Regions from separate parts of the Desulfovibrio sp. GTC20076 genome, predicted to be linked through region 1. Evidence: riboswitches for the same ligand, from Rfam matches in the RefSeq annotation. Region 1 holds a riboswitch; each other region holds the start of a gene.
The links. A riboswitch is a leader RNA that binds a small molecule or an ion and turns the genes downstream of it on or off. The one in region 1 is predicted to bind cobalamin.
Positions count from the first base shown of each region.

Region 1 (4,748 bases):
TGAATGGCCGCTTCATAGGCATGGCTGTCCATCTGGCCCTGCCTGAAAGCCTGTCGCGTTTTGCGGATGTGCGCAGTTTGCGGAAAAGAGCCTATGGTTGTTGTGGGCAGAAGGGGCAGACCCAGCCAGTTCTGAGCCGCGCGTCGCGCGCTGCGGCAAGAGCGGCGGGTCAGCATGGCCGGGGTAACGGCTGCCGTGCGTTGGCGCACAGCAGGCAGTACGGTGCCTTCGTACTGCCGGGCACTTTCCATTTGCCCGGCATTGGCAGTGAGCAGGTCAGAGCCGTTGCCGCAGGCAATGGTTGCAAGGTCGGCCAGTTCCGAACATTTTTGCACGGCAAAGGCCATACGGTTTCTGACAGCAGGGGGCAGTTCCGTTTCCTCTGCAAGATCCACAGGGCAATGCAGAAGGGAGCAGGAAGAGCCAAGCAGGATGCGATGGCTGCCAAGCTTTTTTGCAGCGCGCTGCGCAAGCTGCGTTGCCTGCGCGTAGCTGGCTTTCCAGATGTTGCGGCCGTCCACAAGCCCTAGGGACAGGGCCGTGCCATCGGGCAGGGCCGACAGAACATCGTCAAGCTGCCCGGGAGCGCGCACAAGATCGATGTGCAGGGCTGCGCAACCGCTGTTTACAGCCAGGGGCAGGTGCCGCGTCAGCGGGCCAAAATAGGTTGTGAGCATGAGTCCGCATGATGCCGTGCCGGCCGCTGTATTGAGTGCCCCATAGGCCGCAGTAAAGCGTTGGGCAGCAGCATCGGGCAAAAGATCTGTGCCGAGCACAGGTTCTTCAATCTGTATCAGGGTACAGAGGGGAGCCAGCCGTCTGATGAGGGCGGCATAGGCAGCCAGAACCTCGTCCAGGCGCGCCCAGGGATCCGCCTTTGCCTGACCTTTGGCCAGCGCCAGCCAGGTAAAAGGCCCGATGACGGCAGGTTTGGGACTGAAACCCAAAGCGGCTGCCCGCATTGTGGCTTCAAGCACGGGATGTTCACCGGGAGTCCATACGGCATCGGGTTCGATTTCCGGCACAAGGTAGTGATAGTTGGTATCAAACCACTTGGTCATTTCCAGGGCAGGGATGTTGCGCGAGGCATCGCCGCGTGCCATGGCAAAGTAGCGGGCAGACTCATCCTTGCCGCCCCGGTCGCAGGGCGCAAAACGCGACGGGATGGCCCCGAGCATGATGCTTGTGTCCAGCATGCGGTCATACAGGGAAAAATCACCAGTGGCGACATGGGTCAGTCCGGCCTGCTGCTGAATGTTCCAGTGCTGGTGCTGAAGGTTGTGGGCGGTTTCCTTGAGGGTCTGGGCGCACGTGTCACCTCGCCAGAAGGATTCGAGAGCCAGTTTGAGCTCCCGGTGCCTGCCGATGGAAGGAAAGCCGAGGATGTGGGTCTGCATGGTTGCTCCTTTCATATGGTGTTGAAAGGGCAGTCTTTTCACGCGGAGAGCGTTTATACCTGAAGAGGGAGGAGGCTCCCGGTTCCTCTTCACGGCAGGTACGAAAACCTGCCGGCATGCGCATCACGGATGCACATGACCTGGCCGGCTAAAAAGCCGGGCCTGGCGCTTGCCTGAACGCGAGACAGTACTGCCGTGCCGCCGGGTGGCGGCCGTGACGAGGCGTCTCCTGGCTTCCGGCCCCTGCGCGTATGTAGCGCGTGGCCGCGTCTTCCCGTTCAGCAGAACAGTGGCGCGGCGCGGGGTGTGTGCCGGTTACAGTGGCGCGTCCGCAACGGATTTTCACCGTTTTCCGTTTCTCATCACTATATTGAGATAACCTGATATTATAAGCGGTCATTCGTGTCAAGACTGGTGCAGCCCCTCCGGAAGATTTCTGTCTGTTACGGCCGGGCGGGTTGCGGATGCAGGCCGATGCTGCGCAGTCTACGCCTCTGGCAGGGAGAGGACGGTAGCAACCTGAAGGGACGTTATGGATGGAAGCAGCAGAACTGCTTCAGCCGTTGCTGTAGATGTGGGAACGCGAGGCAAAAAGAAGCCTGCCGCGTGGCAAGCGCTGACGCAGCCGGAGCAGCCATTGCGGTCATGGCCATGGGGCCGGCGGCCTAGTCCTGGCGTGTCAGGTGGTAGATGGCGGGAACCATATACATGAGGCTGACCGTCTGTTGCGCGGGGTTGTAGCGCGTGGCCACGATGACCGTACCGAGATTCCAGATGTGTCCGTCGTCCCCTTCTCCGGCGGATGGCGGCCCGAAGCGCTCACTGACCATGCGCATGATGCTCTGGGCGGTGTCCTTGTGGGGGGCGGCATATTCCAGTTCTACAAAGCCCAGAGGCGCGGGCCTGCCCGGGCCGTAGCAAAGAGCCATTTGCCGTGCGCCGGGTACAAGGGCGCCGGGGATATACAGGTCGCAGATATAGGCATCGTCCTGCCGGGACGGCTGCATGCCGGCCCTGGAAAGCGTGTCGCGCATGGCCGTGCGGTTGGCCGTATCCAGCCGTTGCCCGAAAAGCACGGCTCCGTGGCGTACTCCGGAGGCTTCGGCCATGGCCTCCAGCTCTTTCATGGCATGAACAGAGCCGCGCATGGCTGCCGCATAGAGTAAAAGCGTGGCTCGTGCCGCATTCTTTTCCACACCCTCTCCGGCGCGATAGAGATGGCCCAGCCGGGCGAGCGCGTCTATCTGCTGCTGGGCTGCTGCGCGGCTGTACCATGCGGCGGCGGCCTTGTAGTCGCGGGATACGCCGTGACCGCTTTCATACATAAGCCCCAGATTGTACTGGGCTTCGGGCTGGCCCTGTCGGGCCGCGAGGTCAAACCAGCGGGCAGCCTCGTGGGGGTTGGCTTCAATGCCACGTCCCTGTTCCAGCATGCGGCCGTAATTGCTCATGCCTGAGGGATGCCCCGCTGCCGCAGACTGGGCAAACCAGTGCAGGGCGCGCCCTTCGTCAGGCTCTACCCCCAGACCGAGATCATAAAGCACGCCCAGATTGTTCATGGACTGCCCGTCGCCGCCATCCGCAAGGTGCTGCCAGATGGCCCGCGCCTGGGCAAAATCACCTTTCTGGTAGGCCTCATTGGCCTGTGCTTCGGGGCTGCCGGGTGTAAAGGGGCTTTCCGCTTTTGGGGTTTCCGGCACATCCGGGGGCGTGTTTTCTTCCTTTGCGGCCGGGGGCGGTACGGAAGTCGGCGTACCGGCATGGTCTGCCGCCGGGCGGGAGGCCTCCGGACCGGCAGTTTCCGTAGCCTTGGCGGGCCGGGAACTGCAACGTGCCTTTTCCTGCCGCTGACGTTCCCTTTCTGCATTTTGCTGCTTCTGGCGCAATTGCGCTTCAGGCGACTGTGGCTGCATTTCGGCCACGGCCCGGGCCGGAACACGATTGCCGGGTGTGGCCGGAACCGGGGCAGGGGCCACAGGGGCCACGGGAGCCGGTGGCGCTACAGGAGCCGGCGGCGGCACGGCAATCGGGCCTGGAGGCATGGGAGCGCCATTGGGACCTGTGCTGTTCAGGCTGCCGCTGCGTATGGACGTTGAGGGATGGCTTGCAGTGTCCTGCGGGGCAGCCGTTGCGTTATCTGAAGCCGTGCCTGTGTTGCCGCCAAAGAGAAAGCCCATAATTTCGCGGGTGGGGGAGACTTGCCGGCCATCATTTCCGGCGTCCTGCAGGCTTGCGGCTTGCCCGGCATTGTCGCTCCGCCCGCTCGATCCGCTCCATCCGGGCCTTTGCTGCCCGCCGGAGGGCTGGAGCTGCGGAGCCTGAACCACCGGAGCCTGAACTGTCGGTACAGTGACCGTGGGAACGGGTACAACAGGTTCATGCACTCTAGGCTCGGCAGGTGTGGGCGTGGGGATGGAGGCGGCCGCCGCCAGGGCCGGGCGTGGTCCCCATACGTATGCGGCGGCAAGGTGCGTACCCGGGGCGCCCGGTGGCAGGGCGCACAGGATCAGGGCGCACAGGGGCAGGACATGCAGGCAACGCGCGCGCAAGGCAAAAAGACGGGTTTTGAAAGTGCGCAGGGCTGCGGAAAGAAATCCATCAGGGGCAAGCCCCCACAATACGGGCATGGTGACCTTGCGGGGACTGTTTTTGCACCTTGCAGAGCCTGTGGGTGCCGTTATGTCGTGGAGTTTGTCCCGGCGCATATTGCTTTCCGTTTGCGTCCTGTCGGTTCTTGTGCCTTTGGCCGGATCACGATCACACCTGTAGTGTAAACTCGTTGTGCAGTCGCCCGGAAGGCGCGTATGGCGCACTATGCCCCTTACGCCGGATGCCGGCGCAGCCTGCGGATAGCGCTGTGCATGTTTTTGACCCAATGCGGGGCCGGTTTACACCTGCCCTTGCGTCCGGAGGTTTTTCCACAGGCTGCTAAAGGCCGTACCTGTTCACGGCAGCCGTTTACGCGGCAAGTGCGCAACATGTGTGCTGCCGCAGTGTTTTTTATCGCATTGTACCTTTGCGAGTGGGCATTTCAAAGGTAAGGAGCTTTCGTTCCGGCGCGTAACAGAGCAAATGCATTGTAGTTGCGCCTTTACACGGCGGGTGCAGCTTCGCGCAGCCGCCAGAGCATTTTCACCTTGACACTCTACATCTAGGGCTTGCGCTTGGGGCAGTTAAAGTTGTTGAAGTCCGTTTCTGTCCTGTCGGTCACGCGCTCGTCAAAAACCAGGGCGTGACCGCGCCAGTCGCGGATGACTGCATTGATTTTTTCCATATTCACGTAGGTCAGCAGGGCGGGCCAGCGGTCGGCCATGTCACGCAGCATACGGGCATAGGTTACTTCGCCGCCGT
Region 1 covers NZ_AP039366.1:2,422,514-2,427,261, reverse strand. The annotation lists gene metE (5-methyltetrahydropteroyltriglutamate--homocysteine S-methyltransferase) at 1-1,397, opposite strand, end outside; cobalamin riboswitch at 1,602-1,796, opposite strand; gene ACZ495_RS10755 (tetratricopeptide repeat protein) at 2,063-4,102, opposite strand; gene ACZ495_RS10750 (hypothetical protein) at 4,549-4,748, opposite strand, start outside.

Region 2 (4,748 bases), 760 kb from region 1:
GAATCCAGCCGTCCGGTAGCGCGCAACGCCTCCACAATGGCTGGAAGGTTGCGGTATGCCTTGAGAATAACCGCCGTATCAGCACCGTGCAGCGCCAGCTCAAGTTCTTCCCTGCTGTTGATGCCCGGCAGGATGCTCAGGGTTTCGCTGTTTTCACACAGGATGGTTCCCGTACATGCGGCGGCGGCCTGAATGGACGTGATGCCGGGGATAATCTCTATCGGCAGGTGCGGCGCGCTTTTTTTGAGCGTGCGCATAAGATAGCCGAAAGTGCTGTATACGAGCGGATCGCCAATGGTCAGAAAGGCCGCGTTTTCTCCGGCCTCCAGAACTTGCTGCGTGGCTTCGGCCGCCACGCGCCATGCCTCGTGCAGTACGGTGCGGTCGCGCGTCATGGGAAATTCCAGGCGCAGCAGGCGCACATCCGGGCGCAGGTGCGGCCTGGCCGTCTCCAACGCGGTGGAATAGTCGTTGCGGGGCGAAGCCGCCGCCAGAATCACGTCCACCTTGCCAAGGGCGTTCACAGCCCGCAGCGTCAGCAGGTCCGGTGCGCCAGGCCCTACGCCCACGCCGTACAAAACTCCTGTCATGGTCTGCTCTCTTGTCGTGTCATCAGCATTGTTTATGAAAAATTCAGGGGGCTGACCGGAAATGCAAAAATCGCCCCAGTTCTTCGGCAGCGTCCACAGCGCGCGGGCCGGGACGGGCAAACCGCTCTTCATCCACCACAAGCACCCTGCCCTCACGAACGGCGCGCATGCTTTTGTAGTGCTGGCGCTGCTCCAACGGCTGTGGCTCAGGATTCATAGGGCCTCGCTGCATGATATAAACATCCGGATCTGCCGCCAGCAGGGCTTCTTCGTTAAAGCGCACCAGTTTTTTTTCGTCAGCTATGACGTTGCGCCCGCCCGCACGGCGTATCATGTCATTGACGATGCCGCCGCGCCCCGCTCCCAGCAGGTTGGGATAGCGTACCTCGTAAAAAACACTCACCGGCTCCATATCCGCATAGCGGGCTTCAAGGGCCGCGAGACGCTCCCGCCATGCCTTCACAAGGGCAGAAGCCTCGCTCTCGCGCCCTGTGAGACGGCCGAGTTTTTGCAGCACGGCAAACATCTGCTCAAAGGAATTCATTTCAAAAACAAGCACATCAAGCCCCAGAGCACGCAGATTTTCCGTCTGCAAAAGCGCCTCGTTGCGGCCCGCAAGCTGAATGACCAGATCGGGCGACTGACGCACCACAAGTTCCGCATTGGGGCGCATGTGCGTTCCGATGGCGGGCAGATGCTCAAGCCCCGGCACTTCGGCATCAGCCACGGTGCGGGCCGCCAGAACATCCCCGGCCCCAAGGGCCAGTAAAAGTTCGTTAAAGGCTCCGTACAGGGCTATCACCCGCCGGGCGGGCTGCTGCAGACGCACCACGTGCCCGGTATCGTCACTGACCATTATGGGAGTATCGGCGCCGGTGTCGGCAGGCGTTGTGCTGTTTTTCTGGTGCGGTACGGATGCTGGCCCTGCTTGCAAAGCCGTGAGCTGAGCAGTATCAGCGGCAAAAACCTGAGCCGGGGTCAGATGCACCGTCAGGGTCAGCAGCAAAGGAAGCAGCGCCGTTGCAAAAGTCCGCGAGACTGCTGCGGGGACCGCGGGCACGGGCCAGAAGAGCCTGGGGCAGCCCCCAGCGCGGGTGCGGCAGCACATCAATAGGGATATCGTAAAGAGCACTGAGCTTCTCCTCTGTAAAAACCGCGTCCACCGGGCCGTCAAAAAACAGTCTGCCCGCCTTGAGGCCCAGCAGGCGTGTCGCATACACGGCAGCCAGATTGCAGTCGTGTACAGCCATAAGTACACAGGCTCCGGCAGCACGGCGACGCTCCAGCAAGTCGAAAAGCCCCACCATGCGGGCCATGTCCAGCCCGGCGGCAAGTTCGTCAAGCAGCAGAAGCGGGCTTTCCTGCGCCAGCGCCCTTGCCAGCAGCACCCGTTGCAGTTCGCCGCCCGAAAGCTCCGCCAGACGGCGGGGAGCCAGCAATTCTGCTTCGCAGGCTGCCAGTGCGGCATCCACGGCTTCATGGTCGCGGCGCCCGTAACTGCCCAGCCACGAAAGATGTGGATAGCGGCCAAGCAACACCATCTGCCGTGCTGTCAGTTCCTGGGGGAACCGGCCGCCCTGCGGCACCACGGCGGCAAGGCGGGCGCGCTGGCGCGGCTTCAGGCCCGCAAGAGGTCTGCCCTGCAAAAAAACACTTCCTGCCCCAGCCGGCAACACACCGGAAAGACAGCGCAACAACGTAGTCTTGCCGCTGCCGTTGGGACCCAGCAGGGCCACACATTCACCACGCCGCGCCGTAAAACAGATTTCCTGCAAGACCGGGCGTTCCCGGTAACCGGCACACAGGGCGCGCGCCTCAAGTATGGGCGGCCCACCGGCATGCGCAGCCGGGGACGCCTCACGGCCCGGAGCATGAGGCGGGTCCGGCTGCACGGGTAGAGGGCGCGTCATGTGCGCCTCCGCACCAGAAGGGCAAAAAATGGTCCGCCCACAAGGGCCGTTACCACCCCCACAGGCAGTTCCTGCCCGCCGTCAAGCACGCAGCGGGCCAGCACATCGGCCCAGACCAGCAGCACGCCGCCGCCGAAAAATGCTCCGGCCAGCAAAGGGCCATGCCCGCAGCCCAAAACAAGACGCAGCACATGCGGCACAACCAGGCCCACAAAACCTATGACCCCGGCCACGGCCACACAGCCCGCCGTCATGCAGCTTGCACCGGCCAACAGCCACAGGCGCGCCCTGCCCACATGCAGGCCAAGCTGGGCGGCCTGCTCATCCCCCAGCGCCAGTACGTCCAGCGCCCGCCAGCCCATACCCACGGCCAGCAGACCGGGCACAAGAGTCAGCAGCAGCAATGGCAGGCTGTCCCACCCGCGCCCTTGAAAAGACCCCATAATCCAGAACACGATGCTCGTGACGGATTCTTCGTTGAGCGCCTTGATCAGGGCCACCAGCGCCCCCAGAAAAGCTGCCACAGCAATGCCCGCCAGAATGACGCTCTCACGCCTGAAACCGCCATCGCCCCGGCCGAGCCATAATGCCCCGGCAAGGGCCAGCAACGCTCCGGCAAGGGCCGCAGGGGGCACAAGGGCCGCAGGGCCGGGCAGTGGCAGCCGCAGGGCAGCCAAAGGGGCGCTCAGGGTTGCGGCCAGAACGCCGCCCAAGGCGATGGCCACACTGGCCCCGCAAGCCGCTCCGGCAGAAATGCCCAAGGTAAAAGGATCAGCGAGCGGATTGCGCAACACACCCTGCAAGGCCACGCCCGCCACAGCCAAAGCGCCGCCGCACAAAGCCGCAAGGCACACGCGGGCAAGCCGTATCTGCCCTACAACCAGCATGAGGGAGGCGTCCTGCGGCTCCTGTACCAGCCCCAACTGGGCCGCCAGAGCATGAAAAACCTGCTCCGCAGATAGCGAAACAGGGCCGGGCAGACAGGCCAGCGGCAGCGAAACAAGCCACAGGACTGTCAGAACAGCAAATGCGGGCCACAGCCTTGGAAAAGCAGTGCCGGAATGTGAGGATATATATGGTGTCGCGGTCATGCCCGCCCTTTGCGCACCCGGCAGGCCGCCGGGTGTATAAAAAAGGCCCCTCCCGCGCAGTACGCCGTTTGGCGCATTGGCGGAAGAGGCCCGTATTTCCTCAATCCTGCCGGCAAAAACCCGTTGCCGTGGCGGCCCTGGCCGCAACAGCGGCTCTGCGCGTCATGCGCGGGCCGCAGGGCAAGGCAGGTCTTCCGGCTTGGTTCCCCCGCCCCGGCCTTCCCGTTTCCAGTGGCGCTGCATGGTGCGAGGTTCATGAACCTTACGGCGGCGGGTCCGCTCCCGCATTGCACGGGATTCCCTTTTCAAGCCGGTGTTCCGGCTACCATTGCCGCGCATACTTTAGGCGGGGGCAGGCGGGCTGTCAATGCCGAACGCGGCCCAGGCAAGGCGGCTGCGTGTGTGCGCCAAGACTGCCGCGCCTGCGGCACGGCGCTGGAGACACAGGGCAGTCAGCCTCAGGCCGCACAGGCGACAGACGGGAACCGAAGCAATGGGCGGCAAAAATACCTTGCCAGCTCGCCGTGCAGAGGAACATCAGGCGTAGGCCAGAGGCCCTTTCAAGACTGGCTGCGCGAGACCTGCCCCGCCCTACCCGTTCTGAATCCAGATAATGCTGGCCTGACGCCCCGAGGCTTTCGCGCGGCGATAGGAGAAAAACTGTTCGTTATTGCTGGCCGTGCAGATATCCAAGCCAAAAATGTTACGCGCGGGCAGGCCAGCCAGCATGAGCTGATGCCGGGTCAGGCTCCAGAGGTCCATAGTGTGGCTGCCTTCGTCAAACCACGGGCGGAATTCCGCGCCCCACTCCCTGTCAAAATTGACAAACTCCGCCATGCCTGGGCCAAGACTCGGCCCGCGCACGGCAAAAACATCCTGCGGCTTGAGATCATAGCGCTCGCAAAAACGCACAAGGCCGGTGAGGGGGAAATCACAGCGGTTGCCGCGCCAGCCCGCATGCATGGCCGCCACATACCGGCCGCTTTTGTGTGCCAGAAGAATGGGCTGGCAGTCTGCCGTTTTGATAAACAGGCCCATGCCGGGCCGCGCAGTAGCCATGCCGTCGCCTTCTTCGGCAGGCGCGGCATCACAGGCTACAGGCTGCGGCTCAAAAACCATCACATGGCCATGCACCTGGGACAGTTCGGCCCATTGGC
Region 2 covers NZ_AP039366.1:1,663,214-1,667,961, forward strand. The annotation lists gene cobI (precorrin-2 C(20)-methyltransferase) at 1-590, opposite strand, end outside; gene ACZ495_RS07300 (ABC transporter substrate-binding protein) at 634-1,596, opposite strand; gene ACZ495_RS07305 (ABC transporter ATP-binding protein) at 1,544-2,413, opposite strand; gene ACZ495_RS07310 (FecCD family ABC transporter permease) at 2,497-3,591, opposite strand; cobalamin riboswitch at 3,759-3,937, opposite strand; gene ACZ495_RS07315 (purine nucleoside phosphorylase YfiH/LACC1 family protein) at 4,183-4,748, opposite strand, start outside.
Region 2: linked by a shared signal. The riboswitch ahead of ACZ495_RS07310 (FecCD family ABC transporter permease) and the one ahead of metE (5-methyltetrahydropteroyltriglutamate--homocysteine S-methyltransferase) in region 1 are both predicted to bind cobalamin.

Region 3 (4,748 bases), 1.1 Mb from region 1:
CGGACCGCGTAAAGAGAAGAGCCTCCGCTTTTTGAGCGGAGGCTCTTCTCTCTACAACACATTTTGCTCTTGAAAATTATATTTGATGTTCTTATGGCAGTCACTCCGGCGGTTAACCGCGCAGCCAGGCTGCGTGTGCAGTTGTGACGACAGTGCGGGTAAAATGCCGTGTACCCGGCTAGTTGGCAGTAAAACCGAGTTTGCCCGGCCCGAAGTATCAGTTGAAGTTTACAGTTTCTGCATGGCTGCTCTTCGCCCTTTCAAACTAGCCTGAACATATCTGTCATGTTGTGAAAACAGGCAAACCCGCCACAAGACGTTTGCGCTCAGACCTGTCCAGAAGCCGCTGGTTGGAGCTGCCTCTGAAACGCAATTCCATATCCCGCAGTTCTTCCACATACGGCCCGTCAATCAGCAGGTCCGTCAAGTCCAGCAAACGCGTAATCCAAGGGTCATGAACAGCCATTTCTTGCAGGGTTTCAAATGTATACCCTGTATAGGTAACCACCGTTTTGCCCCTTTCATGTACGCCCTGGGCCACGGCACATAAAGGAGCGGCCTGTAAAAAAGGCTCCCCGCCAGAAAGGGTCACCCCCGCAAGCAGCGGATTTCCATCAAACTGCTCAAGAGCAGCCTTTGTTGTAAAAAGAAAGCCACCCTCAAGGCTGTGCGTTTGCGGATTATGGCAACCCCGGCAGCGATGGGGACAGCCCTGGGTAAAAAGCACATATCGCAGCCCCGGCCCATCCACTATGGATTCCTCCACAATGCCGGACAGGCGCAAGGGCTGCGACATCACATCTTCAGGCATGCTTTACCCGGTCGCGCTCCTCGGCGCGCTTGGCATTATTGAAGCGATCAAGCGTACCCACGAGATAGCCGGTGATACGGCGGGTGCGTTCAAAGCCCATGCCCTGCCCCACCAGCGTTTGTGTGGGCTTCACTTCCTCGTACAGACGCGACTTCATCAACATTGGTTTTCTCCTTGGTCTTTGAAACAATACGGTGAATATTCCAGGCCGCAGCAGCGGCCGCCGTAGCTACATAGCGCCACCAATCAACAGTGTTCATTTCGCGCGGCGCGATACGTCCGAAAAACCCGGTTCCGGCTGACTGAGCCGTTACAACGCATGGCGTTGCAATGGGTGATCCGGCCTAGTTCCACTTGGGAATATGCGGATATTTTTTCCGCAGTTCTTCCAACAATTCCGGGCTGATGCCCTCGCCTTCCTTGCGGCCGCATCGCGGGCAGCAACCGTTAATCACGCCCACGTAGCCGCACAGGGGGTCGCGGTCAAGGGGATGATTGACCGAGCCATAGCCCACGCCATTATCGTGCATGAAGCGGATAATGCTTTCAAAAGCTTCTGGATTTTTGCACGTATCGCCGTCCAGCTCCACATAGGTGATGTGGCCCGCATTGGTCATAGCGTGGTAAGGGGCCTCGATCTGAATCTTTTTGAAAGCCTTGATCGGATAGTACACCGGCACATGAAAGGAGTTGGTGTAGTAATCCTTGTCCGTAATACCGGGGATACTGCCGAACTTGGCCTTATCCAGCCCCACAAAACGACCGCTGAGGCTTTCTGCCGGGGTGGCGATAAGAGAGAAATTCAGCTTGGTTTTTTCCGCTTCTTCATCGCAACGTTTGCGCATGTGGCGGACGATCTCCAGACCAAGTTTCTGCGCTTCCTCGCTTTCGCCGTGGTGCACGCCAAGCAGAGCCTTGAGAGTTTCAGCCAGACCGATAAAGCCCATGGTCAGCGTACCGTGCTTGAGCACTTCTTCCACGCTGTCATCCCAGTCAAGCTTGCCGGAATCAAGCCAGATACCTTCGCCCATCAGAAAGGGATAGTTGCGCACCTTCTTTGAGCACTGCACTTTAAACCTGTGCATGAGCTGACGAAAAACCAAGTCAATCCTGTCGTCAAGCAGGGCGTAAAACCTTTTTATATCACCTTGGGCTTCCAGTCCCAGACGGGGCAGATTCACAGAGGTGAAGCTCAGATTGCCCCGCCCGCAGGTGACCTCACGGTCCTTGTCGTACACGTTGCCGAGCACACGCGTGCGGCAGCCCATATAGGCCACTTCGGTATTGTAGTCACCGGGCTTGTAGTACTGAAGGTTATAAGGGGCATCCAGGAAGCTGAAGTTCGGGAAAAGCCGCATGGCTGAAACGTCTATGGCCAGTTTGAAAAGATCGTAGTTGGGATCTTCGCTGTTATAGTTGACCCCGGACTTGACCTTGAAAATCTGCACGGGAAAGATGGAGGTTTCTCCATTCCCCAATCCGGCCTTGGTGGCTTTGAGCAGGTTTTTTGTGACCATGCGCCCTTCGGCTGAAACGTCCGTACCATAGTTGATGGAGCTGAAAGGCACCTGGGCGCCCGCACGGGAATTCATAGTATTCAGGTTATGGATAAGGGCTTCCATAGCCTGATAGGTGCGGCGTTCGGTGTATTTGAGGGCTTCTTCAACAGCGTAGGCGTGGGCTTCGGCCACCATGGCCTCCTGCCCTTCGGGGGCAACTTCGCCAAGACGGCGGCACAGCGCGTCCACAGAGCCGAGACGGGGGCACAGCGCCGCCTCAGCAAGCAGCTTTTCAGTAAAGGCAGCCGCTTCTCTTGCGTCCACATGCAAAACAATGCGCACAAAAGAAGAAAAAGCGCGCTCGTATTCCTTGCGGTAGGTTTTTACAACCCCCTCGGCCATGGCAAAGTCGAAATGAGGCACGCTCTGACCGCCGTGCATTTCATTCTGGTTGGCCTGAATGGCTATGCAGGCCAGGGCCGAATAGCTTTCAATGGAATTCGGTTCACGCAAATACCCGTGCCCAGTAGAAAAACCATTTTTAAACAGGGGGATAAGATCTATCTGGCAGCACGTTTCCGTGAGCATATAGAAATCTTTGTCGTGAATATGAATATCACCGTGAATATGGGCTGCCGAAGCGTCTTTGGGTAAGATATAGTTATCTATGAAAAATTTTGACCCTTCGGAGCCGTATTTGAGCATGGTGCCCATGGCCGTATCGCCGTCAATATTGGCGTTTTCGCGCTTGATATCCTCATGGATGGCGGCGGAATACGTCAGCTTTTTATAAATATCCATGAGATACGATTCCGCATTGCGAATTTTCGTATGCTCGGCACGATACAGGATGTAGGCCTTGGCGGTTTTGGCGTAATCATACTGAATCAATGATTCTTCAACCACGTCCTGAATTTCTTCAACGTGCTTCAGACCACGTTCATTCAGCTTTTTGCAAACTTTTTCGGTGACGAATAAAAGGTCAGTGGGGGACATATCCTCGCCCCCCACAGCCTGATTGGCCTTGGTGATGGCGTTGAGGATCTTGACTGAATCAAAGGGCACTGCCGTGCCATCGCGCTTGATGATGCTGGCGGGCATGGAAGAAAGCTCCCGGAACATAGTGAACAGGGCCGTCCAGAATATGGACGCAAATACCGATACCTAATGGAGGGGCAAACAAAATAACAGGAACATGCCTGCAGCCGAAGGCAGACCGCCCTCAGCGGGGGGACTGACCGACAAAAGCCCCGTGTCGGTTGTCCTTATTGGGGTTACAGGGGATACCCATCACCCTTTGAAGGTAAGTTGAAAGCAGGTCTTCCGGCTTGCCGGCCATCTTTCGGCCTTCCCGGGCTGAACCCAGTGGCGCATGGTGAAAGACAGTTTGTTGCCCGGCTTACGGCGGCGGGTCCGCTCCCGCTTTTCACGGGATTCCCGATTAAGCCCGGTGGGGCACTTTCAATGTCTAGAAAATCTCAAAAGAACCGCTTCATGTCAATTGGGGTTGGTAAAAAAGACTTCCTAGGTGCATGGGAACAGTTTAGTTTATATTAAGAAAAATTTTTAATTACGCTCGTTAAGCAGGACTGAAAAAAGACCGCAAAAGAGCACAGGGCGAGAATGGGGGCTCTGCCCTGCTTAACACTGCCGGAACCGCTATTGAAAGTTCCGCAGCCTGATATGCTGGCTGGTGACTTCCCTCAGTGCGGATCTGCAACCTAGCGCACTGCGAAGATGATTTCAAGGCTGCTCAAGTCCTTGATACAAGCGGATTTTTGAAGTTAGCAGCTAAAAACCCGCGCTAGTGGCCGTTTTTTTCAGGTCATTTTTTTTCGATAAATATTCCTGACAAGCTGGAGGCAGCACTTCCCCTCCTTCACAGACAGTAAAAAAACGCCGATACTGACGGTACGTGCCGACTTTCGGCCATAGCCGTTTCTTTGTGAAACAGGCCTGCCCTTCTTCTTATTGCCATGCAAAACCCCATCAGGCTCCAGGTTCGCGCAAGAGGCTTCACCTGAAAGGCCTGATGGGGGCAAAACACACTGTCGTCACGCACCTTCGCGGAACTACAGGTATTGTCAGGGCAAGAGCACCAGTTCGTAAGCGTTTTCCTGCTCCAGATATTTCCTGGCCACGGCCTGCACCTGAGCAGGCGTCAGGGTTGCGGCCTTTTCAATAAGCTGGCGGTCAAAGTCATAGGGGCGGCGCAAAAGGGCATCACCGGCGGCATCCGCAGCCCGTGCGCCCAGGCTTTGCCGTTCGCGAAAGTATGCGCCAAGCAGACGGTTTGCCCCGGCCTCCAGTTGCGCAGCCGACAGGGGTTTTGCCTTGATGTCGGCAATAATCTTGCCAAAACCTTTACGGGCCTGCTCCACTTTGTCCGGAGTAGTGCCTATGTAAAAAGCCATCATTCCTGCTTCGGGCATACTGCG
Region 3 covers NZ_AP039366.1:1,329,712-1,334,459, forward strand. The annotation lists gene nrdG (anaerobic ribonucleoside-triphosphate reductase activating protein) at 284-811, opposite strand; gene nrdD (anaerobic ribonucleoside-triphosphate reductase) at 804-974, opposite strand; gene ACZ495_RS05885 (anaerobic ribonucleoside triphosphate reductase) at 1,156-3,411, opposite strand; cobalamin riboswitch at 3,607-3,788, opposite strand; gene ACZ495_RS05890 (M16 family metallopeptidase) at 4,395-4,748, opposite strand, start outside.
Region 3: linked by a shared signal. The riboswitch ahead of ACZ495_RS05885 (anaerobic ribonucleoside triphosphate reductase) and the one ahead of metE (5-methyltetrahydropteroyltriglutamate--homocysteine S-methyltransferase) in region 1 are both predicted to bind cobalamin.

Region 4 (4,748 bases), 300 kb from region 1:
AAACGCAGCAGGGCATGCAGAACCCCCTGAAAGCGCTCCAGGTCTGTCAGGTCAAAATGCATGCAGACCGCCCCGATGACCTGTTCTTCACTGTTGCGCAAAAAGCTGATGGAGGACTTGAGTGTCCGTCCCGAGGGGGTTGCGGCGGAATAGGCAATGATGTCCTGCACATTGTCGCCGCCCTGCCGCCAGGCCTTGGTGACCATGTTTGTGGCCGGAGCGCCTACGTTACGGCCGGTAAGGGCGCCTTCAATGTGGATGATGGAGTGCTCAAGATCGCTAAAATCGTGCACGGCCACCTCGCAAAAGGGGCCAAGAGTGCGGGCCATCATTGCCGCCATGCGTTTGGCATTGGCGAATATGGCTTGTGCCTCGGCCTTGTGGCTGGCGGTTTTTTCCGTATCCTGCGGGTAGGCGCGTCCGCTTCTGGCTGTGCGGCGGGGTTGTGCGGCGGCGCGCGGCGGGGATATCTTGCGACTTTGCTTGGGCATGCGGGCCTCCCCCGGCGGACAGGGAACCGGACTGTGGCCGAAAAAAGGCCATCCGGCGTGTTAAGGATGAAATTTTAAGGCATGCTACACAAAAAAACAGATATTGTGTACCCCAAGATCCCACAATCGGGCAGAAGAGTTGCTGGCGGCATCGGGGGCATCTGCCTTGCAGGCCTGTCTGCCGTGGCAGGCCCGGCCGTCCGGCATGGGCGGGAAATGCAAAAAAGGTGCGCGGCCCGGGGCATGGCCCGGCCCGCGCACCTGACATTGTTGTAACGCGCCCGTGCGGGACGGCAGCCAGCAGGCGCTTATGCGGCCTGTTACGGCTTTCTGGGTTCCCTGGTCAGGTCGTCGGCACTTTCCTTGGCATGGCGCACGAAAATGGCGGCCGTGCCGGGCATCTCGCCCAGGCCTTTGAGGTGGGCGTCAACCTTGATGCCCGCTTTTTTGAGCTGGCTGGCCCACGAGTCTTCCTCGTCGCCGGCAAGGTCGTTGCGGGCGTGGTCTCCGGCAACCAGCATCAGCGGGGCTAGTACCACCTGCTTGACCTTGGCGGCTTTGAGTTCCTTGAGCAGGTCTTCAAAGGTGCGCGCGCCCTCTACTGTGGCCATGTGGACCTTTTTGTCCGCAGCCTTGAACACGGCGCATACGCCTTCAAAGGCAAGGTCGGCGCGCCCGTGGCTCTGGCCGTGGCCCATAAGCACAAGGGCAGTATTTTTGCCGCGGGCTTTTTTGGTGTCAGCCAGCAGGATCGCAGCCAGTTCCTGCGCATCGGCCCTGGATTCCAGCAGGGGGCGGCCCAGGAAAACCGCGTCGAAACGGCCCGGATGTTTGCTCACGTCAAGCAGAACTGCGCGTTCAAGGGCTGAAAATTCTTCGCCGCCAAGCACATGCAGCGACTGCACGCGCACAACCTTTACGCCGTCTTTGGCAAGCTGGGCCATGCCATCGCTGATGCCGCCCACGGGCTGGCCCTGTTCGGCCAGTTTTTTACGAATGATCTGTGATGTATAGGCCCACACCACGGGCGATCCGGGAAAAGCCTTTTTAAATTCAGCATCTACGGCATTGAAGGCGGGCATGCCCTCGGGAACGCTGGTGCCGAAGGCCACCAGCAGCACCCCTTCCTTGGGGGCATCGGCGGCATGGCTTGTGCCGTGCAGGCACAGGCTCGCGAGCAGCAGCAGAACGAAAAGCAGCGGGCGAAACCCCGCATGTGAAAGGATACGCGGCATGGCAACCTCCTCAATTTCGCGTTGAAAGGTTCGCAAAGGGCACCGGCCCCGGCGGATGTTCGGACTTGAGGGCTGTGGGGCCATATGGCCCGCGCCTTGGCTTCGCCTTCACCGCATATGCGACTGGCTGTCGCATGCCGCTCTTCAGAACAGCATGAAGAAGCTTTGTCCCCTCTTACCGCAGCGCGACTGTTTTCGATTTGCACGAAATTCCCCGCCAAAACGACAGAGGACAACAGGGCGCGGTAAATGTCAAGGCAGGCGGTGGCTTGCGCCAGCCGGGGAAATACAGGGACTTCGGAACCGGTTTTCGGCTCCGGAGGCCATTTTTGGCGGATTTTTCCTTGTTCTTTCGGCAGAATTCTGGTACTTATGCGGCCTCCCTTGTATTAGGGAAATCATGTTTGGAGGCTGGACATATGGCAGGTTTGGAAACCGGGCACGAAACCGAAATGAATTTCGAGAGTGCCCTCGAAAACTACCTCACTTCCGATTTTGGCGACCTTGAAGAAGGCTCTATCACCAAGGGTGAGATCGTTCGTGTGGATGACGACAATGTGCTGGTGGACGTGAACTTCAAGTCCGAGGGGCAGATCCCCACGGCCGAATTTCGCGATGCCGCCGGAAACATCGGCGTTGCCGTGGGCGACAAGGTGGACGTGTACGTTGTTCGCAAGAACGAAAACGACGGAACCATCACCCTTTCTTTTGAAAAGGCCAAACGCATGCAGGTTTTCGACCAGCTCGAAGACGTGCAGGAAAACAACAGGGTCATCACGGGCCACATTGTGCGTCGCATCAAGGGCGGCTACACTGTGGATATCGGCGGAGTAGAGGCCTTTTTGCCCGGTTCCCATGTGGACCTGCGCCCCGTGCCGGACATGGACGCCCTGGTCAACCAGGAGTTCGAGTTCCGCGTGCTCAAAATCAACCGCCGCCGCAGCAACGTTATCGTTTCCCGCCGCGTGCTGCTTGAAGAAGAGCGCGATTCCAAGCGTCAGGATCTGCTGCGCACCCTTGAAGAGGGTCAGACCGTGGAAGGCAAGGCCAAAAACATCACCGAATACGGCGTGTTTGTTGACCTGGGCGGCCTTGACGGGCTTCTGCACATCACCGACATGAGCTGGAAGCGCATCCGCCATCCCAAGGAAATGATCACCATCGGTCAGGAACTGACCCTCAAGGTTCTTTCCTTTGACCGCGACAACAACAAGGTTTCCCTGGGGCTCAAGCAGCTTGTGCCCGATCCGTGGCAGGACATTTCCGCCCGCTTCCCCGAAGGGGCCAAATGCTCCGGCAAGGTCACCAACCTGGTTGACTACGGCGCCTTTGTGGAGCTGGAGCCTGGCGTTGAAGGCCTTGTGCATATCTCTGAAATGTCATGGACGCGCAAACTGCGCCATCCTTCCCAGATGGTTCACACCGGCGACGAAGTCGAAGTGGTCATCCTGGGCGTGGACGGGGAAAAGAAGCGCATCAGCCTCGGCATGAAGCAGGTTCGTCCCAATCCCTGGGAACTGGTTGCCGAAAAGTATCCTGAAGGCACCATTCTTGAGGGCGTTATCAAGAACATCACCGAATTCGGCATGTTCATCGGTATCGAAGACGGCATTGACGGCCTCATCCACGTGTCCGACATCTCCTGGACCAAGAAGGTGCGCCACCCCAACGAAATGTACAAGGTGGGCGATACCGTGCAGGCCAAGGTGCTGACCGTTGACCAGGAGAACGAAAAGTTCACCCTGGGCGTCAAGCAGCTGGTGGACGATCCGTGGGGCCATGTGCCCAGCACCTATCCCGTGGGTTGCACCGTCAAGGGCATTGTGACCAATATCACCGACTTCGGCCTCTTTGTTGAAGTGGAAGAAGGCATTGAAGGGCTGGTGCACGTTTCCGAACTGTCCAGCAAAAAGGTCAAGACCCCGGCTGAAATCTACAAAGAAGGCCAGGAAATTCAGGCCAAGGTTATCCATGTCAGCGCTGAAGAGCGCCGCCTGGGTCTGTCTATCAAGCAGATTCAGGAAGTGGAAGACCGCCGCAAGCCCAAGGAATTCCATTCCGGGCCGCAAGAATCCGGCCAGAGCCTGGGCGATCTGCTCAAGCAGAAGTTTGAAGAAAGCGAAAACAGCTAAACGCTGTTTCCAGATACTGCAAAAGGGCGCCCCCGTGGGGGCGCCCTTTTGTATTGGTATATGACGCAGTCGCGTTTTGGCTGGCTCCGCGAGGTACTGCCTGCTGCTCGGCAGTCCGGTTTATTCCGGGCTTTTTTACCAGTGGAAAGAGGAAGCCATGTCGTTTACAGTCAGGAAAACCACATTGCTGATCCCTGTCACCTGTTAACGCCATTGCTGCGGCTTCGGGCCTTTGGCCGCGCCGCGCATGATGGGCCGTGTAAAAACTATGAGCAGCCTCAGTCTTGCCACATTGATGACCGTTCTGGACACGCTGCCCAATGCCGTCTTTGTCAAGGGTGCCGACCTGCGTTTTACGTTCATCAACAGGGCATATGAAAAAATGTTCGGCGTGAGCAGAAAGGACGTTCTGGGAAAAACTGTTCTGGACCTGGAATACCTGCCGGAAGAAGACAGGAAAATGTACCAGTCTGAAGACAGGGAGATGGTCCGCCGGCAAGAGGTGAGCCACCACGTGCGCAGTTATCTGTTTGCAGACGGCAAGGAGCACACCTGTCTTTACTGGAGCGGCGGCTTTGAAGACGAAAACGGCGTGCGCGGCCTTTTGGGTGTCATTGTGGATATCGCGGAGCAAAGCCAGACCATCGGCGCGCTGCGCAGCCAGCTTGATTCTATGATCACCAGGGTCAGGCAGGCTGACGAAAGCAGCCTGACAGACGCACTCACCGGGCTGTATACCCGCAAATATCTGGACATGGTGCTGGAGCGGTACACCCGGCTGGAGAAAAAGCCTTTTTGCTGCATCATGCTGGATGTGGATCATTTCAAGCAGATCAACGACAGTTTCGGCCATCTTGTGGGCGACAGTGTGTTGAAAGACGTGGCGCAGG
Region 4 covers NZ_AP039366.1:2,723,742-2,728,489, forward strand. The annotation lists gene ACZ495_RS11920 (PAS domain-containing protein) at 1-491, opposite strand, end outside; gene ACZ495_RS11925 (sirohydrochlorin cobaltochelatase) at 812-1,726, opposite strand; cobalamin riboswitch at 1,760-1,982, opposite strand; gene ACZ495_RS11930 (30S ribosomal protein S1) at 2,146-3,858, shown strand; gene ACZ495_RS11935 (sensor domain-containing diguanylate cyclase) at 4,127-4,748, shown strand, end outside.
Region 4: linked by a shared signal. The riboswitch ahead of ACZ495_RS11925 (sirohydrochlorin cobaltochelatase) and the one ahead of metE (5-methyltetrahydropteroyltriglutamate--homocysteine S-methyltransferase) in region 1 are both predicted to bind cobalamin.